3 linked regions of the Congzhengia minquanensis genome follow. The protein of the gene in region 2 interacts with the protein of the main gene of each other region in a pairwise test. Links are inferred from orthologs where the notes say so. Each region holds a gene or a part of one and is shown on either strand. Other genes may lie near its edges.

Evidence for each region.
Region 1: the proteins of ftsZ (region 2) and mreB interact in binary tests that used the Escherichia coli proteins (3 or more experiments, as listed by UniProt). The link is inferred for Congzhengia minquanensis from one-to-one orthologs.
Region 3: the proteins of ftsZ (region 2) and rlmN interact in binary tests that used the Escherichia coli proteins (3 or more experiments, as listed by UniProt). The link is inferred for Congzhengia minquanensis from one-to-one orthologs.

The regions. Positions count from the first base shown.
Region 1 is NZ_JACRSU010000004.1:47,601-50,745, reverse strand. What follows is about bases 56-3,043. They hold mreB (rod shape-determining protein), read right to left. Parts: upstream 2,078-3,043; coding sequence 1,034-2,077; downstream 56-1,033. Other genes in these bases: H8698_RS10440 (Gx transporter family protein), read right to left, coding at 2,700-3,043; H8698_RS10445 (Maf family protein), read right to left, coding at 2,119-2,709; mreC (rod shape-determining protein MreC), read right to left, coding at 183-1,016; mreD (rod shape-determining protein MreD), read right to left, coding at 56-162. In the rest of the region: more of mreD, read right to left, coding at 1-55; more of H8698_RS10440, read right to left, coding at 3,044-3,145. UniProt on the Escherichia coli protein: Forms membrane-associated dynamic filaments that are essential for cell shape determination. Acts by regulating cell wall synthesis and cell elongation, and thus cell shape.
Region 2 is NZ_JACRSU010000001.1:952,469-955,544, reverse strand. The notes cover bases 20-2,938. They hold ftsZ (cell division protein FtsZ), read left to right. Parts: upstream 20-885; coding sequence 886-1,992; downstream 1,993-2,938. Other genes in these bases: H8698_RS04580 (heparinase II/III domain-containing protein), read right to left, coding at 2,092-2,938; H8698_RS04590 (cell division protein FtsQ/DivIB), read left to right, coding at 20-703. Also shown: more of H8698_RS04590, read left to right, coding at 1-19; more of H8698_RS04580, read right to left, coding at 2,939-3,076. UniProt on the Escherichia coli protein: Essential cell division protein that forms a contractile ring structure (Z ring) at the future cell division site. The regulation of the ring assembly controls the timing and the location of cell division.
Region 3 is NZ_JACRSU010000004.1:176,537-179,668, forward strand. The notes cover bases 106-3,080. They hold rlmN (dual-specificity RNA methyltransferase RlmN), read right to left. Parts: upstream 2,126-3,080; coding sequence 1,085-2,125; downstream 106-1,084. Other genes in these bases: pknB (Stk1 family PASTA domain-containing Ser/Thr kinase), read right to left, coding at 106-322; H8698_RS11070 (Stp1/IreP family PP2C-type Ser/Thr phosphatase), read right to left, coding at 350-1,069; rsmB (16S rRNA (cytosine(967)-C(5))-methyltransferase RsmB), read right to left, coding at 2,142-3,080. Also shown: more of pknB, read right to left, coding at 1-105; more of rsmB, read right to left, coding at 3,081-3,132.

The sequences.
Region 1 (3,145 bases), on a different replicon or contig from region 2:
AAACACAAAAACAAGTCCCGGAACTACATGAAACACCGCGGCGGCATGGACAATGGTGGTTTGAACGACGATTAAAAACAAAACGAAAACGACGGCGAGCAGATATTGCACCGCGCTGCCCATAAAATCTGTTTTCGGTTGAAACCTGTTTAAAACCCTCATTTTTTGTGCCTCTCCCTGCTTTACTGTTTCGATTTAATTACCATTACCTCACGGATCCGCTCAAAATCCACTTCTGTATCTACAACCGCATAGTTGGTGTTTTTGGCGCTGTCCGTTAAAATTTCGCTGACGGTTCCAATTAATAACCCTTTCGGATAAACGCCCCCAATGCCTGAGGTTTCTATGGAGTCGCCGGCAACCAGCCCGGCGCTGTCGGCAATGAACGAAAGCTTTAGCTTGCCTTTGTCCTTTAGGCCCAAATCCCCTTCTGCAATGGCAATGTCCTGCGTTCTTGTCACTAAGGCGCCCACAGAGCTTTCCGGCTCGATAATGGAAGTAATTTCCGCCCAGTTGTCGCCCACCTCTGTCACCTTGCCCACCAGCGCCCGGCGCAGCACCGCCACGTCGTCTTTTTGAATGCCGCTGCTTGTGCCCTTATCCACCTTAAAGGTACCAAACCAGTTTCCTGCGTCTTTGGCAATGACCTCACAGCCCACCATATCATATTCCGTGCTGGTTTCCTTAAAATTCAAAAGTTCCCGCAGCCGCTCGTTTTCCTGTTTTAACGACTCAATCGACCGGGTTTCCTGTTTTAACACATCTATTTCTGTTTTTAACCGTTCGTTTTCTTCCCTGTAGGTATAAACATTTGAAAGCGCTTCAAAAAAACCGCCGACGCTTCTGCCCGCTTTGGAGAACACGCTTTGCACCGGGCTGAAAATAAACTGCGCGGCGCTGCTTAGCGGATTGGCCCTCCCCGCGCTGGTCAGCGAATAGGACACGCCCATAAATACGAATATCAGCGCCGTCAGAACCAAAACAACAATCAACCGTTTTTTTTCACGCTTTTTCATTCCTTCTGTCATCCCCTTTATTTGCGGCCGAACAGCCCCCTTTTTTGTTTGCGGGCGCCGTTTTGACTTCTGTCAGCAAGAACAGATAAGGCCATTCCCGCCCCAACGGCCACACAGTCTTCTGCATTTTCTGACACGGTAACATCAATGCCCGTCTTTTCCTGAATCAGCAAATCCAGGCCGGGCAGCTTTGCGCCGCCGCCCGTCAGCACAATGCCGCGGCTGACAATGTCTGCGGCAAGCTCCGGCGGCGTATTTTCCAGCGTGTCCCGCACCGCGCCGATCACCTTGCTGATGGTCCCCGCAATGGCACCCCGCACCTCGGACGAGGTAATGGTGAGGAGCCTCGGCAGGCCGGAAGCCAAATCGCGCCCCATTACGGATATGCTCTTTTCCTCACAGGAGGGATGGGCAGTTCCGATGCTGATTTTAATATCTTCCGCCGTCCGCTCCCCAATCATAAGATTATATATATTTTTTACATACTCTGCAATATCTGCATCCATTTTGTCGCCTGCATAGCGGATGGAGGTGCTGGCCACAATTCCTCCGAACGACACCACCGCCACCTCGCAGGTGCCGCCGCCAATGTCCACCACCATGCTGCCGGTGGCCTCGCTCACGGGAAGCTCCGCCCCCAGTGCCGCCGCCATTGGTTCTTCAATCACATAGGCGTTTTTGCCGCCGGAGCGCATTACCGCCTCTAACACCGCCCGGCGCTCAACCTCCGTCACGCCAAAAGGCACGCAGATGGTGACATGGGGGCGCATTACGCCGCCGGGGCAGGAGCGTTCGATAAATGCTTTTAACATGGCCTGCGTCACATCAAAATCTGCAATTACGCCGCCTTTCATGGGACGGATAACCATCACCTCATCCGGCGTTCTGCCAATCATGTTTTTGGCTTCCCTGCCAACGGCCAAAACCCTGCCGCTTTCGCTTTCTACCGCCACAACCGACGGCTCTTTCAGCACAATTCCCTTCCCCTTGCAGTAAACCAGCGTATTTGCTGTTCCCAGATCCACACCAATATATTTTGTCAACGAAAATTCCTCCCTCATAATTTATGTAAGGTTTTGCTGCTGAGGGATTTCAATTTGTATTAAGCCATACAGTCTATGTCAAACTCCGCTTTTAAAACCTGGGCCAGTTTGCAAACAGGCAGCCCCACTACGTTAAAATAGTCGCCGTCTAATTTGTCCACAAACAGAGCGCCCCTGCCCTGAATGCCATAGGCGCCGGCCTTGTCCATTGGTTCGCCTGTTTTCACATAGGCGTCGATTTGTTCTTTTGTTAACGCAATAAAATGCACCTTTGTCTCCACATAAAAGGACTCGCTTTTGGCGTTTTTTGTGTTCATAACCGTAACGCCGGTTAAAACGCTGTGCCATTTCCCCGCCAGGGCGGATAAAATAGCCTTTGCATCTTCTTCATCGCTTGGTTTTGTTAAAATGGTTCCTTCTGACACCACAATGGTGTCCGCCCCGATGATAACAGCCTCTTTGCCCTCACTTTTCACAATTGAGGCAACAGAAGACGCTTTTAACAAAGAGAGCTGTTCCACAACAAAAAAGGGCGGCAGCCCTTCCTCTATGGTTTCGTCCGCGCAGCTTGTCCGCACGGAAAAGGTAAGTCCCATTGCGCCTAACAGCTCTTTTCTTCTGGGCGACCCCGACGCAAGTATTATTTCCATATATTGTTGTCTCCATTCTTGCTTTTAAAATTCTTTTCCATGCAGAGGGGTATAATTCGGTTTGCCGCATATCCGGTGAGGCTTCCGGCAACAGCCGAAACCAGTAAAAGCGCCGGAAAATAGCGGAACACCCCAAGGCTTTCCAGCACGGCGGCGCAAACGGCAAGCTGTCCCAAATTAAAAAACGCAGCGCCAATGATGGATAGTCCGATTTCGGAAACTTTGTCCCTTAACATCATTTTTGCCGCTGCCATGGACAAAACAGACAAAACCGTTCCTGCACAGCCGTAAAAAAAGGCAAAAAATCCGCTGTATAACACAGAGGACAAAAAGCACCGTAGAACGCCAAAGGCAAGCGCCGGCTTTGCACCCATCAGGCAAAACACCACCATGGTAACAATGTTTGCCAGGCCGATTTTGCCGCCAGGCACTACCA
Region 2 (3,076 bases):
TATTTATGGCATTGAGGTTACAAAATCGGAGCCCGCAAAAAAAATAGAAACGTCTGACGACGAGATTTTAAACATGAATTTAGAACGAATCGGCTGTTTTTATGAAACAGATTATTGGGGTGACATTGACGAGTTCCGCGTTTCTGACGTGTCGAATTTTATTATGATTATGAAATCGGGCATGAAGGTGACGTTTGGCAGCATTGACAGCACGGAAAGCCTTCAGCGCAAAATTAAAATGATGGCGCAAATTCTGCCGCAGGTTCAGCAAACGGAAAAAAGCTATTTGGATTTAACCACCGATAAGGGGTATTTTGGGGAATATACCGATGCCGAACTGGAAGAAATGAGAAAATGGGAGGAAAGCGGCAACACCGGCATAATCGGCGGGGACGACAAAACGTCAGGCAATCAGACAGACGACAGCTCAGATGCTAAAAAGTCGGATTCTGATGATAACAGTAAAAACGATGAAGACAGCAGCTCGGAGAGCTCGCAAAAAACGTCGGGAAGCTCTGCTAAACCTAGCAGCAAGCCAAGCAAATCGTCGGAGCCGGAAGGGGACGACGAGGATTCTGTCAGGAAGAAAACCTCTGCATCGCCCTCCGCCAGTGCAAGCGCAAAGGCAAATTCAGACCAGACGAAAGAAGATGCAAAGGCCAGCGCAAGCAGCAAGGCGAAAAAAGAATCTGGCGTAGATTGACAGACTGTCGTGGTTTTACACAAAAAATTTACAAAAAAATTTAGCGAAAATTCAATTTTTTACTTGTAATTCCATACGGCAGTATGTTATAATAAATAGTAATTAAATTTGATATTATAAACGAGTTGTGATTACATACGAAAGAGGAGGAAACAGGAGTGTTCGATTTTGATAACGGGTCAATGAATGTTGCCCAGATTAAAGTGATTGGTGTCGGCGGCGGCGGCAATAATGCCGTGAACCGCATGATTGATGCAGGTCTCGGTGGGGTGGAATTTGTATCAATTAATACGGATAAACAGGCGCTTTTGTCATCACAGGCAAATCAAAAAATACAGATAGGTGAAAAATTAACAAAAGGTCTTGGCGCAGGTGCAAACCCAGATATGGGCTCGAAAGCGGCAGAAGAAAGCTACGACGAAATTGCCCAGGCCATCAGCGGCAGCGACATGGTGTTCGTAACAGCCGGCATGGGCGGCGGAACGGGAACAGGTGCTGCACCTGTTGTTGCACAGATTGCAAAGGACATGGGCATTTTAACGCTGGGCATTGTGACAAAACCGTTTTTGTTTGAAGGCAGACAGAGAATGGTGCGTGCCGAGGAGGGAATTTCATCCTTAAAAGGTGCTGTTGACGCAATTGTAACCATTCCGAACGATCGATTGCTCCAAATTTCCAACCAGCACACAACCTTTATCGACGCATTTAAAATGGCCGATGAAGTTCTTTTAAAAGGTGTGAAAGGTATTTCCGACTTAATTACCGGCAACGCGGTTGTAAACCTTGACTTTGCTGACGTTGTTACCATTATGAAAGACACCGGCGTTGCGCACATGGGCGTGGGCAAAGCGTCCGGCGAAAAACGTGCGGAAGACGCTGTTAAAATGGCAATTTCCAGCCCGCTTTTAGAAACCACCATCGACGGCGCCCGGGGCGTTTTAATTAACGTAACCGGCGGTGCTGACCTCGGCCTGTTCGAGATTAACAATGCGGCAATGATGGTAACGGAAGCTGCAGACCCGAACGCAAACATCATCTTTGGTGCAACAGTTGACCCGGATATGAAAGACGAAATTTCTATTACGGTTATTGCAACCGGATTTGAAGGCGTTTCTTCTGCCGCGGCAGACAGAAATTCTTCTAACCTGTTTTCAGGCAACCCGGCTTTAAAGGGCGGCTCGCTTTCCTCTAGATCCTTTGGCGCAGCACAGCGCCCAGCAGAACAGAAGCCCGCTCAGCAGACACCAAGTGAGGTTGAAATTCCGTGGTTCCTACGCGATAAGAGATAATTTTTCTTAAATAAAAAGGCGAGCATACAAAAATGACGCTAAGTAATGTAAATAAGCTTAAAATAAAACTGATCCCGCTTTATATAAGCGGGATCAGTTTTATTTTATGGTAAATGTGAATTTGCCTTTATCTGTTTCTGTCTTTAACTCCAGCCGAATTCTTGTGGGCGCTTTTCCCCAATCGCTGAGCAGTTTGCTGTCGGTTGTTTCAACCGGCTCACAGATGACGTGAAACTTTGAAAAGTCGGCTGCCAGCGACAGGGTTTTGCCGCTGTCTGCAGTGAAAATCAGTTCGTGCGGCGTTACGGCTACATCACAGACCGTCATCAGGTTCAGCACGATTTTTTCAGGGGCGTTTAAGGCAAAATCTTCTGTTATGGTGATTTCCTTGTTTTTTCGTGACAGCGTAAACGTTCGTTTCCATTTTTGAATTTCGTCTTTGTTTTCATAGGCGTTTTTTATGTCCAGCGAAAAGCGGGTTTCGTCCTCTTTTGCTTCGTACGAAACGCAGGACGCGCTAAAGCCAGCTCCTGCCGGCTGGTCTTTCCCGCCGATGGTGGGGATGTTGTGAAAGCAGGACTGGTTATTCCAAATTTCATACCGCTGGTCAGAAAAGGTTTTGGCGCAGTAGGCCTCGTGGGCGGGGTCAATAAAAAACGGCTCCGCATCTTTGTAAACAATAAAGCTGCCCACATCATTGTGATTGTGGCTTTCGGCGTTGTGGCCGCCTTTTGCCGCCAAAAACAGGCCGTCGGCCCCGTCCCGCTCCCGGGCGGCCATAACCTGGGTGCTGGAAAAATATACATCTTGGAAGGCCCGGGCAGGCGCAGAAAGGTGTGAGAGGGTGGGCATTGCCTCATAAAGCTCAAGTGCCCGGGGCATTTGCCACAGGGTAAACGCATTGCTTTTGTCAAGACGAAAACATTCTTTGGCAAATGAAACCATTGTTTCACTGCCAAGAAGCCTGCCATATTTATAAATCGTGCCGTAATTTGCGGCGAGGCGGGGCGAGCAGTCTGCAAAGTTTACAAAAAAGCCGTTTCCAATGTGCACCTTTGTGATATATTCGGCGGTGTTTTTTATT
Region 3 (3,132 bases), on a different replicon or contig from region 2:
ACTGGAGAACTCCCTTTGCGCTCAAGTATTGTTTTAAGGTGATGCCCTCCACATATTCCATGACGATATATTCCAAATCGTCTTCGTTTCCTACATCATAAATTGAAACGATGTTCGGGTGAGACAGGCTGCCAGCAGACTGAGCCTCAATTTTAAACCGCTTGATAAACTCCAAATCGTCCCGGTATTCCGGACGCAGCACCTTAATTGCCACATACCGGTTTAGAACCAGGCATTTTGCCCGGTAAACAATGGCCATTCCGCCCCGGCCGATTTCCTCTATAATTTCGTATCTCCCATCAATAATCTTTCCACTCATCATGATTAGCCATCTCCGTTTCTGGTAATTTTAAAACCTGATTAAAATTACGGTTATATTATCCGTGCCGCCAGCGGTTTCCGCTTCCGCAACCAGTTTGTTTGCCGCGTCGTTTAGCGTTTCGCTTAAATTTATAACAGACAGAATTTCTTCGTCCTCCACCATGTTCACCAAGCCGTCGGAGCAGAGCAGAATTACGTCGCCCGCCTCTGCCCGAAACTCGTAAATGTCCGCTTCAACGGTCTTGTCCGTTCCCACCGCGCGGGTAATGATGTTCTTCTGAGGATGGCGCCGCGCCTCCTCCTTCGTGATTTTGCCGTTTTCTAAAAGCATTTCCACCAGGGAGTGGTCTTTTGTAATTTGCGTAATTTTCTCCCCGCGGATTAAGTATAGCCTGGAATCGCCCACCTGAACCGCGGTTACGTTGTGTTCCTCCGCAACGCAGGCCGTCATGGTGGTGCCCATGCCCGAAAGATTTCTGGCGTTTACGCTCATTTCATAAATTTCGCGGTTGGCGTCGTTTACGGCTTTTACCAAAACGTCTTTTGCATTTTTGCCGCATTTTCCAAGAACGTCCTTCTGCACAATTCCCACGGCCTTGCCGCTGGCAACCTCGCCTGCGTTGTGGCCGCCCATGCCGTCGGCAACAATGGCCAAAACCGTGCCGGACTGGTCAGGCTCGGACACAAAATAGGAATCCTCGTTTAGAGGACGGATGCGTCCGACGCTTGTAGCTGAACTCACTTCCATTCGTTTATCACCTCGTTAATTTATGTCTGTTTCTATGTGTGCTGCTTTTTTCCTGAGCTGTCCGCATGCAGCGTCTATGTCGCTTCCCAGCTCTCGCCTTACGGTAGCGTTTAAGCCTCTTTCGGCAAGCCGTTTTAAAAACGCCGCCACATGCTGTTTTTCTGTTTTTTTAAAATCACGTTCCCGCACGTTGTTCACGGGAATTAAATTGATATGGTAAAGCCCGCCGGAAAACAGTTTTGCCAATTTGTCCGCACAGGCTGTGCTGTCGTTTTTGCCGCGGATCAAGGCATATTCAATGCTGATCCGCCGGTTTGTTTTTTGAATATAATGCGTCATTGCCGCGGTTAAGGTTTCCAGCGGATATTTTTTGTTGATGGGCATAATTTCGCTTCGTAAATCGTTAAAAGGCGCGTGAAGCGAAACAGAAAGCGTAATTGGCAAGTTCAGGCTTGCCAGCTCATAAATTTTCGGCACCACCCCGCAAGTGGACAGCGAAATGTGGCGGTAGCCGATATTCAGCGCGTCTTTATGGTTCACAATTTTTAAGAATTTTACCACGTTGTCAAAATTGTCTAACGGTTCGCCGATGCCCATCATCACAATATTGGAGATTTTTTCGCCGGTTTCCTTTTCTGCCGCCAAGATTTGCTCTAAAATTTCGGCAGCGGAGAGGTTGCGCACCTTGCCGCCGATTGTGGAAGCACAGAACGCACACCCCATGGCACAGCCCACCTGGGTGGACACGCACAGCGTGTTGCCATGGTGATAGCGCATGAACACGCTTTCAATCAGGCTGCCGTCGGAAAGGCAGAACAAAAACTTCACGGTGCCGTCTTTTTTCGACACCTGTTTTTCCCGGCAGGTGAGGGTTCCGATATAATAATGTTCCGAAAGGGTTTCTCTCAGCTCCTTAGAAAGGGTGGTAATTTCGCAAATCGCGTCTGTTTTAAAAACGGCGCTGAAAATCTGTCCGGCGCGGTAGCCGGGCAGCGAAAGCGACTTGCAAAGCGCCTGGGTTTCTTCAAATGTAAGGTTTCTGAAATCTGTTTTCATGGGTTAGCCTTTTCTTCTATCTTAATTTTTTCAGCCTGCAAACAAAAAATCCGTCGCTGTTATCCGTGTCCGGAAACAGCTCGATAAATCCCGCTTTGGCCCGCTGTGCCATTTCCCCGGTGATGTGGGGGTTTTTCATTGCGTCCATTTCAAAATTCGGATTTTCCTTTAAAAAAGCATGAACGCGCCCCAAGTTTTCGGAAGGGTTTATGGTGCAGGTGGAGTAAACCAAAATGCCGCCGGGCTTTACATACTCTTTTGCCGTGTTTAAAATTTGCTGCTGCACAGATAAAATTTCATCAAAATCGGTAATGTGTTCTTTATATTTTATGTCAGGTTTGCGCCGGATAATACCCAGCCCGGAACAGGGCACGTCCAGCAGGACTTTGTCGGCAATCTGTCTAAGTGCCGGATTGGGCTCCGCCGCGTCTGCCTGTTTGGTTTTTATTATGGTAATGCCCAGCCGTTTTGCCGCCTCGTTTACGGCATGAAGCCGTTTTTCATACAGGTCTGAGGCGTAAATTTGTCCGCAGTTTTCCATCAGCTCTGCTAAGTGCGTGGTTTTGCCGCCCGGTGCGGCGCAAAGGTCTAACACCGTGTCGCCCGGCTCGGGCGAAAGGGAAAGTGCTGCAAGCTGTGAGCTTTGGTCCTGCACAGTGAAAAGAGCAGAAAACTCCCGTCTTGCCTGCTCGCTTGCGCCAAACAGATACAGTCCGCAGTCGGTAAACGGCGTTTCTTTCGTTTCAATGCCGGCGCGGTGCAGTTTTTCAGCCAGCTCCTGCCGGGTTGTTTTTAAAATATTTACCCGAACACAGAGGGGCGGTGTTTCGTTCCCTGCCGCCAAAAGCGCCTCTGCACGGCTCTTGCCAAAGGTGTTTACAAAAAACGAGGTCAACTCCTCGGGGTAGGAGAATTTTACGCTGAAATACTTTACGGCGTCTTTTTTTAAGGGCGAAAGGTCAGCCCCGCCGCTTCGCAGCACCGACCGCAAAACAGCGTTTACGAAC